One region of the Streptomyces sp. NPDC048290 genome, then DNA from elsewhere that is predicted to be linked to it. Evidence: riboswitches for the same ligand, from Rfam matches in the RefSeq annotation. Region 1 holds a riboswitch; each other region holds the start of a gene.

Region 1 (5,909 bases):
GGCGCGCCGAGCACGCACGCCGTCCCCCAGGGCCGCCCTACCCCACCCGTCGACCACCGCATCTCCCGAGGAGGCGTTCGTCATGGACCGCCCGTCCGCCCGACATGTCCTGCCCGAGTTCACCGAGCGCACCGGCTACGGGCACCGGACCCTCGATCCCTACGGGAAGCTGCTGGAGGAGCGGATCGTCTTCCTGGGCACGCCCGTGGACGACATCGCGGCCAATGACGTGATGGCCCAGTTCATGCATCTGGAGTACCAGGACCCGGACCGGGACATCTCGCTCTACATCAACTCCCCCGGCGGCTCGTTCAGCGCGATGTCCGCGATCTACGACACGATCCACTTCGTGCGCTGCGACGTGGAGACGATCTGTCTGGGGCAGGCCGGCGCGATGGCGGCGGTGCTGCTGGCGGCCGGGACGCCCGGGAAGCGGCTGACCCTGCCGGGCGCGCGGATCGTGGTCCACCAGCCGTCGCTGCCCGAGCCGATCGAGGGCCAGACCAGCGATCTGGCGATCCAGGCGGCGGAGCTGTCCCGGGTCCGCGACCGCCTGGAGGAGATGCTCGTACGCCACACCGGGCGCGCCCGTCACCTGGTGAGCGCCGACATCGAGCGGGACAAGGTGCTCACCGCGCCGCAGGCGCTGGAGTACGGCCTGGTCGACCGGGTCGTCGGCAGCCGCAAGGCGACGGGCGGGAGGTGAGCCGGGGATGCTGCCGCCCGAGATCCCGCCGCTGCCCGCGCTGACCCGCGCGGAGGGCGAGCTGATCGACCGTTATCTGGAGGCGGCCGATCTGCTGGGCCGGATCAATCCGGCCCGGCACGGCGACACCTATGGGGCGCTGCGGGCCGCGCAGGCGCTGGTCGCCAAGGCGGTGCTGCTGCGGGACGCGCTCGCGCTGATGCACCACCGGGGCGAGTCGGAACTGTCGGCGGCGACCCTCGCGCGGGCGCTGCGCGTGCTGGACGGCGAGCGCCGTACCGCGCGGGTCTGTCTGCCCCCGCGCTCCGACGGCTGAGGCGCCGGGCGTCCGGGGCGGCACACCGGACGCCTACTCGGAATGCCTGACTCCGGTGTCAAACGGACCAAATGGATTACGTCCGTTCGGCGTATCGGATGGTCATTTTGCCGACCCGGCACGCTTGCCCAACGCGCCCCCAGGACGGTGTTTGGAACGGCTCCGCCGCTGGTCCGGGGCGTGGGCGCCGACTGACACGCGTCGCCTTCCCTGGATGTCCACCCGAACGGGTGAGTGGTGAGTAACGCCACAAATACTCGGTTCCGTTGGGATTTTCGGACACGCGTAGGTGAAGATCCCTGACTGACGACAAGACCCCGCCACCGCGGCGGGGCGGTCCGGGCGGACGCCGAATCCTGCCGCCGCCCGGATGCCCGGTCGACAGGAGTGGATCGGCAGGAGTGGAGGACCCAGGTACGACGGGTCGCCGGAGCGCAGTTCGGCTTCGAGCGGTCCTTGGGGTGAAGCCGCCTTCGGGCGGCCGGGCAACTTCGCCAGCCCGAATCCGACAGGTCATCCTTCACAGGCGGCTGACGAAGGGTTGCGCATGACCGCGCTCAATCGTGTCCCGTCCCTGATGGCCCGTGCCGGTACGGCATCGGCACTGACGCTCGCCGCGGTGGGCGGCAGCGTGGTGGTCCCGGGCCTCGCCCCGGAGGCTTCGGCCGCCACACACGCGACCAAGGCACTCCAGGTGGCCGCCTCCAAGAAGGGAGCGCCCTACAAGTGGGGGGCGACCGGACCCAGTCGGTTCGACTGCTCGGGGCTTACGCTCTACGCCTTCAAGAAGGCCGGCAAGAAGCTGCCGCGTACGGCCGCCCAGCAGTACAACAAGACGAAGCACATCTCCGCCGGTAGCCGCAAGTCCGGTGACCTGGTGTTCTTCCACTCCGGTTCGAACATCTACCACGTAGGGATCTACGCCGGTAAGGGCAAGATCTGGCACTCGCCGAAGTCCGGTGACGTGGTGCGGCTCCAGAAGATCTGGACCAAGAGTGTCTGGTACGGGCGCGTGAAGTGACCATGAAATGACCGTGTAGCGACGGTGACGGTCCGAGGTGGCCCCTGCGGGGCGGTGACGGCGTGTCTGACGCCCTGTCACCGCCGGGGCCGCCTCCGGCCGGTCGGGGCCACCGCGGGGCCGTCTGCGGCCGTTGTGGCGGCTCGCTCCGCGGAAACGTTTCCTGCGGGGGGCGGGAAACTGGATGCGGAGGGTACGCGTCATGGCTCCTGCTGCCCCGCCGTGGTCACCGGGCGGGCCGGGGCCGACCAGGGAAGCTCGATCGAGACCGTCTTGCCGCCTTCGGGTGTGGCCCGGACTCTCAGCTTCCCGCCGCACTCGGCGGCCAGCCAGCGGATGATGACCAGCCCGCGCCCGTTGTCCTGCTGCACCGCGGCCGGAAGCCGCTTGGGGAACCGCGGATGACTGTCCGTCACCCCGATCCGCAACTGCTCGTCACGCGCCAGTTCCAGGTCCACCGTGAAGGTGGGCGACTGTCCGAACGTGTGCTGTACGGCGTTGGTGGCCAGTTCCGAGACGATGAGCCGGACGCTGTCCGCGAGGTCCGTGTCCGCCGGCAGACCCCATTCGACGAGGGTGTCGACCGCGTAGCCGCGGGCCGCGGAGACCGAGGCGGCATCGCTCGGCAGAGTGACGGACGCTTCCAGATGATCTGCCATGGCGAGGTCGTCCCTTTCCCACGGGACCGCGGTCCGACACGGAGGCGGAAGGTTCGAGTACGGTCCCGGACTGGTGCTACATCGCCCAGCCTGCCACTAGTGCGCCGGTCCAGGTGGCGATCCACCAAGATATGCATATATCTGTCGCTCAATGCGGTGAACTCTGCGACGGCAGAGCGTATTTGGGCGGCCCGGAAGGAGTAAGGAGTAGCCCATGCAGCACGGTCCCGTGGTGCGCCGCCGGAAGCTGGGCGCGGAATTGCGCGCGCTGCGCACCCGTGCGGGGCTCACCAGTGGTGAGGCGGCCGGTCTGGTCGGCTGGCACCAGTCGAAGGTCAGCCGGATCGAGACCGGTGCGAGCGGGGTGAAACCGGCCGATGTCCGGTTACTGCTGGACGCGTACGGCGTCGAGGACCCCGATCTGCGGGAGCTGCTGCTGGTGCTGGCCGGCTCGGAGGAGGGCGGACGGCACCACTGGTGGCACGCCTACCGCGGGGTGCTGCCGCCGACGTACCGGGACTTCATCAGCCTGGAGTCGCAGGCCACCGCCATGCGCACGCTGGAGACCTCGGTGATTCCGGGGCTGCTCCAGACCCGGGAGTACGCCCGCGCGGTGACCCGGGCGGCCGTCGAGGGACTGGAGGACGAGCGGCTGGACACGCTGGTGGAGGTGCGGCTGGCCCGGCAGGACGTGCTGCGGGCGCATCCGCCGCTGGAGCTGAGCGCGGTGCTGGACGAGGCGGTGCTGCGGCGGGAGGTGGGCGGACCCGCGGTGATGGCCCGTCAGCTGTCACGACTGGCGGAGGCGGCGCGGCTGCCGCAAGTACGGCTCCAGGTGCTGCCGTTCTCCGCCGGTGCGCATATCGGGGTGACGGGTCCTTTCGTTATCTTCTCGTTTTCGCGCACTTCCGATCTGGATGTGGTTGTTCTGGACCACATGACGAGTAGCCTCCATCTGGAACGGAAAGAAGACCTAGTGGCCTACAGCGAGTCGTTCCGTACCCTTCAGCACCACGCGCTTTCACCCGCGGACTCGCTGGATTTCATCGCCGGGATAAGTGACGGCTCATATGGCGCATAGGGAGGCACCATGACCGCACTGCCTCGACACGTCCCCTCCACCGACCGACTGCACGGAGTGCGGTGGCTGCGCAGCAGCTACAGCACCGGCGCGAACAACTGCGTCGAGACGGCCCGACCGCCCCGCGGCCCCTGGGCCGGACTGCTCGCCGTGCGCGACTCCAAGGACCCGTCCGGGCCCGCGCTGCTCTTCTCCACGGAGAGCTGGGCGGGATTCACGGCGGCGCTCCGCTGATCCGGAGATCTCCGCCGAAGATCTCCGCCGGTCACTGATCACGTCCGGTCCGGAGTATCACATCCGATGCGGAGGTCACGTCCATTTCGCAGATCACGTCCATTTCGCAGATGTCGTCCGATGCATGGATCACTTCTGAGGCATGGGCCACTGCCCGTATCACCGACCGTTGCCCGAATCACCGACCGTTGCCCGAATCACCGATCAATGCCCGACTCACCGGCCGTTGCCCGACTCACCAATGAATGCCCGATTCACGGATCACTGTCGATTCACGGGTCGTGACCGATGCGTGCGTCAGCATCGATTCGTGTATCAGCACCGATTCTCGGGATCATCCTTGGTTCTCGGATCATCGTTGATTCTCGGATCATCGTGATTCGCGTGGGCACTACTGATGGGCGTGGCACCGCTGACTACTGATGTACAGCGCGTCCCGAACGATCCGTTTCAATCCGGTCCGGTTCTCGCACGGGTGGTGCACGGCCGTGGTTCGCCGACTCATGGTCGCGTCTCGCCGATGATCCGGACGGCGTGTTCCAGCTGTTCCCCGGAGAGGTCCGCGCGGGCCGTCAGCCGCAGCCGCGAGATCCCGTCGGGCACGGACGGCGGGCGGAAGCAGCCCACGGCCAGCCCGGCCCCGCGGCAGTCCGCGGCCCACCGCACGGCCCCCTCCGGGGACGGTGCCCGCACCGAGACCACCGCCGCGTCCGGACGGACGGCCGTGAGGCCCCGCTCCGTCAGCCGGGCGTGGAGTTCCGCCGCCACGGCCCGCGCGCGGGCGGCCCGTCCGGGTTCCCCGACCAGCAGCCGCAGCGCCGCGAGCGCGCCGCCCGCCGCGGCCGGGGCGAGTCCGGTGTCGAAGATGAAGGTGCGGGCCGCGTTGACCAGATGGTCGATCACGGCGGCCGGTCCGAGGACCACTCCGCCCTGGCTGCCCAGCGACTTGGACAGGGTGGCCGTCACCACCACGTCCGGTGCGCCGGCGAGCCCCGCCGCGGCTGCCGCGCCCCGGCCGCCCTCGCCCAGCACCCCCAGCCCATGGGCGTCGTCCACCACGAGCCCCGCCCCGCGCTCCCGGCACGCCGCGGCCAGCTCCTTGAGGGGCGCCGCGTCGCCGTCGACCGAGAACACCGTGTCGGAGACGACGACGGCCGGTCCGTCATGGGTGCGCAGTGCCTTGCGGACCGCCTCGGGGTCGGTGTGCGGGACGACCTGGGTGGTGCCGCGCGCCAGCCGGCAGCCGTCGATGAGGGAGGCGTGGTTCCCGGCGTCGGAGACGATCAGCGTGCCGTGCGGGGCCAGCGTGGTCACGGCGGCGAGATTGGCCGCGTATCCGGAGGACAGCACGAGCGCGGCCTCGAAGCCGCAGTGGGCGGCCAGTTCGCGTTCCAGCTCGGCGTGGAGTTCGGTGCTGCCGGTGACCAGCCGGGAGCCGGTCGCGCCCGCGCCCCAGGTCCGGGCCGCCGCGGCGGCCCCCTCGGTGACCTCGGGGTGCCGGGCCAGCCCCAGGTAGTCGTTGCTCGCCAGGTCCAGCAGCGGCGAGTCGGCGGGACGCGGTCGCAGGGTCCGTACGAGTCCGGCGCGGCGGCGCGTGCGTGCCTGCTCGTCGATCCAGCCGAACGCCATGGCTCCTCCGGGGTGTGCGGGCTGCGTAGGGATCAGCCGGTGGTGATGTCTGGATCAGCCGGCGGTGACGTCGGGATCGGCTCGCGGTGATTTTGTAGGCAGTGAACAGACCCTAGCCGCACCTCCAGCCCCGCACTGTGTGGCGATACCCACACGTCCGGCGCGCCCCTTTGTACGAACTCTCCTTGGCCCCGGGCGGCTCCTTAGGACAGGATCGGCTCTCATGGACCTGCTGAACACGCTGGTGGACAAGGGGCTTCGGC
Region 2 (5,909 bases), on a different contig from region 1:
TCGCGCGCGTCGGGCAGGGCACGGGAGTAGATGACCGAGTAGGCGTACTCCAGGAAGGAACCCTGCATCTCTTCGACGACGTCGATGTCGAGGATGCGCTCCTCGTACGAGTCGTCCGGCGGCGGGGTCTTCGTGCTGCGGCGGGCCATCGCTGCCTGGCTCCTTTTCTGGTCGCTCGCCCGGGGCGCCGGAGCCGGTGCCGGCAGGACGCCGGGCGGGAGCCGCCCGCTCGTCCTGCCGACACCGGCCCGCCCCGCGGCTCGCACTTGCTGAAGCGTGGAACGGGAACGGGAAACGAGATCTGACGCGGACCATTGTGGACCGCGGCACCGACAACCCGGACCGCACACCCGGATCATGCCCCGGAACGGCGTGCCGCCGGGCCCGCGGACACCGTCCGGGCCCGCGCGTGCCGCCCGGGGGTCCGCTCCGGCGGAGGCCCGGCTGCCCGCAGGCTACGCGATCCGCTGTCGGCGTACGCGCTCCGGGAACTTCGCCGGTGCCGCGCACACTTGCATACAGTGACAGGACCGGCAGTAGAACCGCGGTCGCAGCGACCGCGTCAGCGATCGAAGGGACGTACATGCCCATGGGTCACACGGCCACAGCGGAGGCAGGCTCCGGCGGCCTGACAGCGACCGAGCACCGCCTGGCCAACGGTCTGCGCGTGGTGCTCTCCGAGGACCATCTGACCCCGGTCGCGGCGGTGTGCCTCTGGTACGACGTAGGCTCACGCCACGAGGTCAAGGGGCGTACGGGCCTCGCGCACCTCTTCGAGCATCTGATGTTCCAGGGCTCCGGCCAGGTCAAGGGCAACGGGCACTTCGAGCTGGTGCAGGGCGCCGGCGGCTCGCTGAACGGCACGACCAGCTTCGAGCGCACCAACTACTTCGAGACCATGCCCGCCCACCAGCTGGAGCTGGCGCTCTGGCTGGAGGCGGACCGTATGGGCTCGCTCCTGGCCGCCCTGGACGAGGAGTCCATGGAAAACCAGCGGGACGTGGTCAAGAACGAGCGCCGCCAGCGCTACGACAACGTCCCCTATGGCACGGCCTTCGAGAAGCTCACCGCCCTCGCCTACCCGGAGGGTCACCCCTACCACCACACGCCGATCGGCTCCATGGCCGACCTGGACGCGGCCACCCTGGACGACGCGCGGGCCTTCTTCCGCACGTACTACGCGCCGAACAACGCGGTGCTGTCCGTGGTCGGCGACATCGACCCGGAGCGCACGCTCGCCTGGATCGAGAAGTACTTCGGCTCCATCGCCGCCCACGACGGCAAGCCCGTCCCGCGCGACGGCTCCCTCCCGGAGACCATGGGCGGGCAGCTGCGCGAGGTCGTCGAGGAGGAGGTCCCGGCCCGCGCCCTCATGGCCGCCTACCGGCTCCCCGAGGACGGCACCCGCGCGTGCGACGCGGCCGACCTGGCGCTCACCGTGCTCGGCGGCGGCGAGTCCTCCCGGCTCTACAACCGGCTCGTACGCCGCGACCGTACGGCCGTGGCGGCGGGCTTCGGCCTGCTGCGGCTGGCCGGGGCGCCGTCGCTGGGCTGGCTGGACGTGAAGACGTCCGGGGACGTCGAGGTGCCGGTCATCGAGACCGCCATCGACGAGGAACTGGCCCGGTTCGCCGCCGAGGGCCCGACGGCGGAGGAGATGGAGCGCGCCCAGGCCCAGCTGGAGCGCGAGTGGCTGGACCGGCTCGGCACGGTCGCCGGACGCGCCGACGAACTGTGCCGTTACGCGGTGCTGTTCGGCGACCCCCAGCTCGCCCTGACCGCCGTACAGCGCGTCCTGGAGGTGACCGCCGAGGAGGTCCAGGAGGCCGCCAGGGCCCGTCTGCGGCCCGACAACCGCGCGGTGCTGGTCTACGAGCCGACGGCCCCCGCGGTCGGGGAGACGGCCGGGGAGACCGCGGACACGGACGGCGCGCAGGGCGCGGCCACCGACGAGAACGAGGAGGCGGCCAAGTGAGCGACCTGGCCACGATGGACTTCCACCCCCAGCCGCAGCCCGGCGAGGCCCGCCCCTGGGCGTTCCCGGCGCCCACGCGCGGCGCGCTCGACAACGGACTCACGGTCCTGCGCTGCCACCGCCCCGGCCAGCAGGTCGTGGCCGTGGAGGTGCTGCTGGACGCCCCGCTGGACGCCGAACCGGCCGGCCTCGAAGGCGTGGCCACGATCATGGCGCGGGCGTTCTCGGAGGGCACCGACAAGCACTCCGCCGAGGAGTTCGCCGCCGAGCTGGAGCGCTGCGGCGCCACCCTGGACGCGCACGCGGACCACCCCGGTGTCCGGATCAGCCTCGAAGTGCCGGTCTCCCGGCTGCCGAAGGCCCTCGGACTGCTCGCCGACGCCCTGCGCGCGCCCGCGTTCGCCGACAGCGAGGTCGAGCGCCTGGTGCGCAACCGGCTCGACGAGATCCCGCACGAGCTGGCCAACCCCTCGCGGCGCGCCGCCAAGGAGCTGTCCAAGGAGCTGTTCCCGGCGACCTCGCGCATGTCGCGCCCCCGCCAGGGCACCGAGGAGTCGGTGGCCGGCATCGACTCCCCGGCCGTACGCGCCTTCTACGAGAAGCACGTCCGCCCGGCCACCGGCACCGTCGTGGTCGTCGGCGACCTGACCGGCGTCGACGTGGACGCGCTCCTCGGCGACACGCTGGGCGCGTGGACGGGCTCCTCGGCCGCGCCCCGGCCCGTGCCGCCGATCAGCGCCGACGACACCGGACGGGTCGTCATCGTGGACCGGCCCGGCGCCGTCCAGACGCAGCTGCTGCTGGGCCGCGTGGGCTCCGACCGGCACGACCGCGTGTGGCCCGCCCAGGTGCTCGGCACGTACTGCCTGGGTGGCACGCTCACCTCACGCCTGGACCGCGTCCTGCGCGAGGAGAAGGGCTACACGTACGGCGTCCGCGCGTTCGGCCAGGTCCTCAGGTCCGGGCCGGACGGAGCCGGGGCGTCCATGCTGGCCATCAGCGGGTCCGTCGACACGCCGAACACCGGCCCGGCGCTGGACGACCTGTGGAAGGTGCTGCGCACGCTGGCCGCGGAAGGGCTCACCGACGCCGAGCGGGACACCGCCGTACAGAACCTCGTCGGCGTGGCGCCGCTCAAGTACGAGACCGCGGCGGCCGTCGCGAGCACCCTCGCCGATCAGGTCGAGCAGCACCTGCCGGACGACTACCAGGCGAGCCTGTACCAGCGGCTGTCCGACACGGGCACGGTCGAGGCCACCGCGGCCGTCGTCAACGCGTTCCCGGTGGACCGGTTGGTGACGATCCTGGTCGGCGACGCGGCGCAGATCAAGGCACCCGTGGAGGCGCTCGGCATCGGCACCGTCACGGTCGTGGCCGCGGAATAGCACGGCGCACCCACCCGCGCGGGGCCCTGGTGAACACCGCGTCACCAGGGCCCCCTGATGTCCGGATTGCGGCGGAGGCTGCCTGTCTGCCCTGTGGCGTGCGCTACAAAAACCCCGATCCGTTTGGGGATTGAAAGCCGGCCGCTTAGCGTCATCCGGGCTGTCCGTCAGGCAGTGCGCCGCGACCGCGGCACCGGACAGTCATCGCCGAGTCCCCGTACGGCGCGAGCCAGGGGAGCCGGGGACCCAAGTCCCCTGGGGTGAATCGGCCTCCCGCGCGTGCGGGGAGCCGTAGGAGACCTTCCTGCTCCGAACCCGTCAGCTAACCCGGTAGGCGAGAGGGAAGGAAAGGACCAGCCACTCCATGGCGTTCACGCGCGCCACCGGGAAGCACCGGCGTCCCAGCCGCACCCACCGCACCACCGCCCACGCGGCGGGCGTCGCGGCACTCACCACCACCGGAGTCGTCGGCACGCTGGCGGCCCCGGCACTCGCCGCCGAACCGGCCCCCGAGCAGACCGGGCTCACCCCCGTCGTCAGCGTCGGTGAGGACGTCGCCGACCAGATAGACGCCCAGGCCGCCGCCCAGATGGAGGCCGCGCGGCAGAAGGCCGCGGACGCCGCCCGCAAGAAGGCCGCCGAGGAGGCGCGCCAGCGGGCCGCGGAGGAGGCCGAGAAGCAGCGCGAGGCGGAGGAGCGCGCCGCCCGCGAGGCCGAGCGCGAGCGCCTCAACACCTTCGTCTCGCCGATCCCCGGCTCCTACGTCTCCACCAGCTACCAGGCGGGCGGCGCCGCCTGGTCCTCCGGCAGCCACACCGGCATCGACTTCCACGCCTCCTCCGGCACCTCCGTCCACGCGGTCGGGTACGGCACCGTCGTGGAGGCCGGATGGGGCGGCGCGTACGGCAATCAAGTCGTGATCAAGATGGTTGACGGCACGTACACCCAATACGGACACCTGACGTCCATCGGCGTGTCGGCGGGGCAGGCGGTCACGCCGGGACAGCAGATCGGACTGTCCGGGGCCACCGGCAACGTCACCGGGGCACACCTCCACTTCGAGGCCCGCACCAGCCCCGAGTACGGCTCCGACCTGGACCCGGTCGCCTACCTCCGCGCCCACGGCGTCGGCATCTGACCTTCCCCGCCCCTCAGGCGATACCCCTCCCACCGACCTGCCCCGGCCCACGGCCGGGGCATTCGTCGTTTCCGGCGCACGCTGTCCAAAAAATATCCATGGAATGCGACCCCCCGTCGGAAATTCCCGCCGTTTGCAATAGAGTCATTGTTCTGACGTCAATCGGAGACGTTTCACGGGGATTAAGGCGGAGGTCGCTCATGCGTATTCCGGCGCACTCGGTGTGCACGGCGATCCGGGACGACATCATCGCCGGTGTCTACGAACGCGGCAGCCGGCTCACCGAGGAAGTCCTCGCCCGCCGCTACGGCGTCTCGCGCGTCCCCGTCCGCGAGGCGCTGCGCACCCTGGAGGCCGAGGGCTTCGTGGTGACCCGGCGGCACGCGGGCGCGTGCGTCGCCGAACCCACCGAGCAGGAGGCGGCCGACCTGCTGGAGATGCGGGTGCTGCTGGAGCCGCTCGCCGCCTCCCGGGCCGCCCAGCGGCGGACGGAGGCCCATCTGAAGGTGTTGCGCGGCCTCGTCCGGCTCGGTCAGGAGCGGGCCCGCCGGGGCAGCAGCGACGACCTGCGCTCCCTGGGAAGCTGGTTCCACGAGACGCTCGCCCAGGCGTCCGGCAGCCCCTCCCTGGTCTCCATGCTGACCCAGCTCCGCCACAAGACCGCCTGGATGTACGCGGTCGGGGCGCCGTCCGCGCCGGTCGAGTCCTGGTCCGAGCACGGGGCCGTCGTGGACGCGGTCGTCCGTGGCGACGCGGACCGTGCGCGGACGCTCACCGCGCTGCACGCCGAGCGCGCCACGTCGGCGTTCCGGCTGCGCTTCAGCGGCGGGGGCGCGGAGCGTGTGAGGACTTCGCAACATGCCGTAAACATGTCGGGCCAGCGGCTTTAACAAAAGCGCCGTATACAAAGATGGGGTTATTTGGAGGGTGTGAATTCCGGCTGCCCTTTTCCGGTGTGGTGCGTGATTCTTCTCGTACGGTACCGGTGTATTTCGGTGCGTCCGTGCCCGTGTGGGTCGCCGAAGTGCTTCGGTGTGCGCCCGGCGGACAATTGGGTGTGAGTCTTAGGGGAAACGGGCGTGGGAATGCGGCGTGGGGGCGTCGGGTGTGTTTTGGCGCGCGGGGCGGTCGCGGTGTCTCCTGCGCGTACCCGCGTCCGGGGGGAGGGGCTCGGCGGGTTCCGCGCGGGCCCGCGTCCGGGAGTGGACGGGGGCTCCCTCCTTCATGGTCGTGCGCGTATGTGTGCGTCCCGGGCGTGGCGGTTTCGGTGCCGTGTTTCCTTGCACGCCGGGTCCCTCTACTGCGCGGCGACCACGGCCACACAGGCCCTCGTGCCGGGTCCCGCCCCGCGCGGGAGCGCGGATATCGACCGCCGACCCCTTCGGGTCGATCAGCGGTCCCGCCCCCGCGC
Region 3 (5,909 bases), on a different contig from region 1:
GGGCACGGCAACAGCGGGGGCGTGCCCGGAGGCGGTCCGGCGGCGGACGCGGCGGACGCCGCCGAGGTGGTGGAGTGGCTGGCGGCGCGGCCGTGGTGCGACGGCGGGGTCGGCATGATCGGCATCTCGTGGGGAGGCTCCCTCGCACTGCGTACCGCGGCCCTCGCGCCCGGACCGCTCAAGGCGGTCGTCAGTGTCTGCGCCACGGACGACCACTACGACAACGACGGGCAGTACGCGGGAGGTTCCGTCCTCGCGGCGGATCTGCCCGGCTGGTCGGCACGGCTGCTGGCGCTCGCCGCCCGTCCGCCGGACCCCCGCCATGTCGGGGACGGCTGGCGCGACCTGTGGCGGTACCGGCTGGACGCCCTGGAACCGCCCGCGCACGACTGGCTGGACCACCAGGTGCGGGACATGTACTGGAGTTCCGGCGCCGTCCGTGAGGACTATGGCGCGATCCGGGCGGCGGTGCTCACCGTCGGCGGGCTCCACGACCCGTACCGCGACACCGTGCTGCGGCTGGTGGAGCATCTCCCGGCCGGGCGGGTGCGCGGGCTGCTCGGCCCCTGGCCGCACACCTACCCGGACCGGGGCCGTCCGCCGGGACCGGCGATCGGCTTCCTCCAGGAGACCCTGCGCTGGTGGGACCGCTGGCTCAAGGGCCGGGACACGGGCGTGGACACCGATCCGCCGCTGCGCGTCCGTCTGACCACCGCGCACGCCCCGGCGCCCTCCTATGGCAGCCTGCCCGGCCGCTGGACCGGCGAGCCCGGCTGGCCCTCCCCGTACGTCACGCCGGTCGTGTACGCCCTCCAGGGCGCCCCCGTCCTCGTCCGCTCCCCGATGCACACGGGGGTGGACGCGGGCGCCTTCCTGCCGCGCGGGGAGGACGCCGACCTGCCGCCGGACCAGCGGGCGGAGGACGGGCGGTCGGTCTGCTTCGACTTCCCGCTCGGCGCGGGGACGGCGGTGCTGGGGCGGCCCCTGGTGCGGCTGCGGCTGCGCTGCGAGGTGCCGCGCGGGCAGGTGATCGCCCGGCTGTGCGACATCGCCCCGGACGGCTCCTCGACGCTGGTGACCCGGGGCGTGCTGAACCTCTCCGCGCGGACGGGGCGGGAGCGGGCGGTGGGGTGGCCGCCGGGCGCGACCGAAGAGGTCTCCTTCGCGCTGGGCACCCTGGGGCATGTCTTCGCACCGGGCCACCGGGTGCGGCTGGCGGTGTCCTCCGCGTACTGGCCCTGGGTGTGGCCGCAGCCCGGCTCCGAGGCCGGGTTCTTCCTGGACCCGGCGGGCAGCTCCCTGGAGCTGCCGGTACGGCGGGCTCCGGCGGGGACGACGTCTGCGGAGGCGCCGGTGGGGGCGGCGGTGGGGGTGCCTGGGGAGGCGCCGGGCGGGGCACATGTGGAGGCGCCGGGCGACGCGCCGGTGGAGCCGCCGGGCGAGGCACATGGGGACGCCCCCGGCGACACACCGGCCCAGGCACCAGGCGACGCACATGTACAGGCCCCCGGCGACACACCGGCCCAGGCACCGGACGACGTACATGTGGGCGCCCCCGACGACACGCCCGAGCAGGCCGAGCCGCTCGGTGTCGTCTCCGCCGTCACGCTGGACGCGCCGCGTCCCGGGCGGCTGGTGGTGCGGGACGTGGCCAGGGGCGAGTGGCGGCTGGAGATCGCGCCCGGCCCCCGGGGCACCTGGGTGCATCCGGACGGTCTGGAGGTCACCGAGGAGGCCCTGGAGTCGTACACGGTCCGGGACGGTGACGCGCTCTCGGCGCGGAGCCGGTCGGACCGGACGATCCGGCTGCACCGGCCGGACGCGGCCTGGGACACCAGGGTCCGGGTCCGGTCGGAGATGAGCTGCACGGCGACGGAGTTTTTGACCGTTAATGAGGTGATTTGCACCCTCGGTCGCGAGGTCGTCTTCCATCGCACCTGGGAGCATCGGACTCCACGCACCGCTAGTTAATAGGCACTTGGGTGCATTGCCCGATTTGCCACTCTTGCGAACGGGCGTGATGTGGCTCACTCGCCGCCGCCCACAACTCCTCCGCAGCCGCACACCGATTCCCCTTCCCCGTTTCACGAGTTGACCCTTTTCAGCTGCAAAGGATCATGTGCGGCAAAGGGGCGAAGGAAGATCAGAAGCGGTGATCTGTGATTCCGCCACTTGTTTCGGACATCCGCTCTCGCATACGTTCCCGGCCAGTCGGGCGGACGCCGAGTCCTGCCACCGCCCGCACCAACTCACTAGATCCACGGCAGGAGCGGGGGACCCAGGTAAGTCGCCGGGCCGGACACCGCAGAACCGCGTAGTACCGCTTGTACCGCTACGCGACTGCGATCGTCCGGAACGGCTCGGGGTGAAGCCGTGCCGCAAGGCCGGCCGGGCACCTCCCCGCCCGAACCCGACAGCTCACCTCGTAGGCGTAGGAGAGGAACCGTTCCCTATGTCCGTCATGTCTGTCATGTCCGCGCACCGCTCCCCGCGCGTCCGCCGCATCACCCGCAAGCTCGCCGTCGCCGGTACCGGCGCCGCCGTGCTCGCCCTGCCGCTCATCGGCGCCACCAGCGCCACCGCCGCCACCCCGACCGCGGTCTCGGCGGCCACCTCCGCCTACCCGAACAACCTCGACGGCTGGATTCGCCAGGCGCTCGACATCATGTCGCAGAACGGCATCCCCGGCAGCTACGACTCCATCCACCGCAATGTGATGCGCGAGTCGTCCGGCAACCCGGCCGCCGTCAACAACTGGGACTCCAACGCCGCCGCGGGCACCCCGTCCAAGGGCCTGCTCCAGGTGATCGACCCGACCTTCGCCGCGTACCACGTCTCCGGGACGATCTACGACCCGTACGACCCGATCGCGAACATCGTCGCCGCGTGCAACTACGCGGCCGACCGGTACGGCTCGATCGACAACGTGTTCGGCGCGTACTGATCCGTCGCACGGCTCACCGCGCGGGTTGGGGCCCGCCCAGGGAGCGCCGTGCGGTCCGGTGCCGGAGCGCCGTGGGGGCGGCGACTGCCGGAGGGCGGGACTCGCATAGGGCCTGCCTATAGGACCCGCTCATAGGACCCGTTTATCGGGCCTGCCTATGGGGCCGACTCATGGGACCTGCCTATGGGGCCTGCTTATCGGACCTGAGGAAAGAGTCGTTCGAGGACGACGGCGATGCCGTCGTCCTCGTTCGACGTGGTGATCTCGTCGGCCACCGCCTTGAGTTCGGGATGGGCGTTGGCCATCGCCACCCCGTGTCCGGCCCAGTCGAACATCGGGATGTCGTTGGGCATGTCCCCGAACGCGATGGTGTGCTCGGCGCGCACACCGAGCCGCCGGGCCGCGAGCGCGAGCCCGGTCGCCTTGGTCACCCCGCACGGCTGGAGTTCGACCGTCCCCGGCCCCGACATGGTGACCGTCGCCAGCGAGCCGACCACCGCGCGGGCCACCGACGCCAACTCGTCGTCGGTCAGCTCGGGATGGCGCAGCAGCACCTTGCTGATCGGCTCGGTCCACAGCTCGGCCCGGCGTCCGACCCGCACCGCGGGCAGCGTGGGGTGCGGCATCAGATAGCCCGGCTCGATCAGCGTGAGCCCGTCGACCCCGTCCTGGTCGACCGCCGCGTACACCTCTCCGACCTCGGCCTCGATCTTGCCGAGCGCGGTCTCCGCCAGTTCCCGGTCCAGGGTGACCGACCACAGCAGCCGGTCCGCGCCCGCGTCGTAGAGCTGCGCGCCCTGGCCGCACACCGCGAGGCCGGTGCTGCCGAGTTGCTCCAGGAGCGGGCGCACCCGGGGGGCCGGGCGACCGGTCACCACGAGATGCCGGGCACCGGCCTCGGCGGTCCGCGCCAGTGCGGCCAGCGAGCGGTCGGAGAAGGTGTCGTCGCCGCGCAGCAGCGTGCCGTCGAGGTCGGTGGCGACAAGGGCGAACGTGCTGCGCACGGTGCGTGCGGCATATGCGGTGGGTGCGGCCATGATCAGAGAATACGGACATCGCGCGGCCCCGACCCGGCCCTAACCGGACGTCGGACGGGTTCCCTCACGTCCCTCCCGCCCCCATCAACTCCCCTGTACCATGCGGCCTTTCACTTCGGCGGGGATCTGCGCGGCTGCTCGCGCGTGCTGAAAACGGGTCCGCTTTTCACTCAGAGGTGGGTCGCCCGGCGCGCCTCCCGACGGGCCGCCGGGGGGATGGGAGCGGACGGCCGGAGGGAGACCTTCCGGGAGGACCGTGGGCGGTCGCCGGGAGGGCGGCGGGCGGTCGCCGGGAGGGCGGCGGGCGGTCGCCGGGAGGACGGGGAGTGGTCGCCGGGGGCGGCGGAGGGTCGCCGGGAGGCGCGGGCAGCGGTCGCCGGACGGCGGGGAGCGGTCAGGGTCGGGCCGCGGAAGGTCATCGGGAGTACCGCGGGCCGCCACGGACGGGCCTCATGGACGGGCCACCACGGACGAGCCGCCACGAATGGGGCGGCAGGGACGGCCGCCACGGACGAGCCACCAATGGACCAGCCGTCACGGATGGGCCGCCGCGAGATGGCGCGCGAGACGCGGCGAGGCGAACTCCGTACCGCACACGAACCGCATCAGCGGACCGTACGAGGAGGCCGCGGGCAGCCCCGTGAAGTAGAGGCCCGGCAGGGAGGAGCGGAATCCGGCGCCCAGCCGTGGGGTGCCCCGGCTGACCGCGAGCGCGGTGCGCAGCGCCGGGCTCAGGAAGTCCATCGCGGCGAGGTCCACGCGGTAGCCGGTCGCGGCGATGACATGGTCGGCGGTGAGGTGCTCGGCGGCGCCGGTGTGGGTGCGGACGGTCAGCCTCGTACGGTCGCCGTCGGCCGCCGCGCCGAGGACGCGCGCCACCTCCGTGACCCGGACCGTCCCCTCGAAGCGCTCGCGCAGCCACCAGGCGCCGAGCGGGCCGAGCACCCGGCGTACCAACTCGTGGCGCAGAGCCTCCGGAAGGCGGCGGTAGGGGTGCGGGTAGTAGCTGAGCAGATGGAGCGACCAGGCGCGGCCGAACGGGGAGTCCGGACGGAACCGGGGCTGGCGCCAAGGGGGTTCGCCGAAGCCGACGCCGCCCCGGCCACGGGCGACGACCCGGACCGTGGCGCCCGCCTCCGCCGCGAGGACGGCGGTCTCCAGCGCGGACTGGCCCGCGCCGACCACGATCAGCTCCTTGCCCCGGTAGCGACCGAGGTCGTGGTGCTGGGAGCTGTGCGAGACGGGGGCGGCGGGACCGGGACCGCCGGGCACGGCCGCCGCGAGCGCGGGCGGCAGCCGCGCGAGACCGCTGAGGCCGGAGGCGACGACGACCGCGCGGGCGGTGAACACCTCCCCGGAGTCCAGCTTCACCTCGTAGGCGCCCGGCGGACGGGGGTCCACGGAGGAGACCCGGACCCGCTCCAGACCCGGCACCAGATGCTTCTGGAACCAGTCCCCGTACGCGACGAAGGTCTCCACCGGCACGATGTCCTCGTCCGTCACCAGCGGCGGAAGACCGGCCGCCGCGCAGTAGTCGGCGAGGGTGTGGCCCGGCTGCGGGGCGTCGAGGCTGGAGGCGGCCGGGGTGGATTTGAGGAGCATGCCCGCGGGCATCCGGGCCCGCCAGCTCACCATGGGTTCGCCGAAGACCCGGACCGGCAGACCGTAGGCGCGCAGATGCGCGGCGGTGGACAGACCGAAGGGGCCTGCGCCGATCACGGCGACCGGACGGGTGACGGCGGCCGGACGTGTCACGGGGTCCTCCAGGACGGGGCGTCGGAGCGACGGGGGCGGCCGGGGCGGCGGTCTCCGGGCCGGTGGGTGCGCCACAGGTGGTACAGGTGCTTGGCTCCCGGGCGGACGAGACGGGCCAGCATCGTGGCGAACGGCAGCGGGTCGTCCGGTGCCAGCCAGGCGAGTTCCGTACC

The links. A riboswitch is a leader RNA that binds a small molecule or an ion and turns the genes downstream of it on or off. The one in region 1 is predicted to bind cyclic di-AMP.
Region 2: it holds a riboswitch for cyclic di-AMP, as region 1 does, so the genes downstream of both, AB0D49_RS01765 (M23 family metallopeptidase) here and AB0D49_RS24950 (C40 family peptidase) in region 1, are expected to answer to the same signal.
Region 3: it holds a riboswitch for cyclic di-AMP, as region 1 does, so the genes downstream of both, AB0D49_RS09255 (transglycosylase SLT domain-containing protein) here and AB0D49_RS24950 (C40 family peptidase) in region 1, are expected to answer to the same signal.

What each region holds. Positions count from the first base shown of each region.
Region 1 covers NZ_JBEZLM010000014.1:188,197-194,105, reverse strand. The annotation lists gene AB0D49_RS24960 (ATP-dependent Clp protease proteolytic subunit) at 83-706, shown strand; gene AB0D49_RS24955 (hypothetical protein) at 714-1,022, shown strand; cyclic di-AMP (ydaO/yuaA leader) riboswitch at 1,360-1,566, shown strand; gene AB0D49_RS24950 (C40 family peptidase) at 1,570-2,043, shown strand; gene AB0D49_RS24945 (ATP-binding protein) at 2,244-2,702, opposite strand; gene AB0D49_RS24940 (helix-turn-helix transcriptional regulator) at 2,917-3,783, shown strand; gene AB0D49_RS24935 (DUF397 domain-containing protein) at 3,793-4,017, shown strand; gene AB0D49_RS24930 (8-amino-7-oxononanoate synthase) at 4,519-5,646, opposite strand; gene bioB (biotin synthase BioB) at 5,870-5,909, shown strand, end outside.
Region 2 covers NZ_JBEZLM010000001.1:492,062-497,970, reverse strand. The annotation lists gene AB0D49_RS01780 (DNA topoisomerase IV subunit A) at 1-149, opposite strand, end outside; gene AB0D49_RS01775 (pitrilysin family protein) at 584-1,975, shown strand; gene AB0D49_RS01770 (pitrilysin family protein) at 1,972-3,360, shown strand; cyclic di-AMP (ydaO/yuaA leader) riboswitch at 3,556-3,712, shown strand; gene AB0D49_RS01765 (M23 family metallopeptidase) at 3,725-4,498, shown strand; gene AB0D49_RS01760 (GntR family transcriptional regulator) at 4,699-5,388, shown strand.
Region 3 covers NZ_JBEZLM010000004.1:422,611-428,519, reverse strand. The annotation lists gene AB0D49_RS09260 (CocE/NonD family hydrolase) at 1-1,971, shown strand, start outside; cyclic di-AMP (ydaO/yuaA leader) riboswitch at 2,241-2,447, shown strand; gene AB0D49_RS09255 (transglycosylase SLT domain-containing protein) at 2,462-2,944, shown strand; gene AB0D49_RS09250 (HAD family hydrolase) at 3,139-3,981, opposite strand; gene AB0D49_RS09245 (FAD-dependent oxidoreductase) at 4,516-5,736, opposite strand; gene AB0D49_RS09240 (ATP-grasp domain-containing protein) at 5,733-5,909, opposite strand, start outside.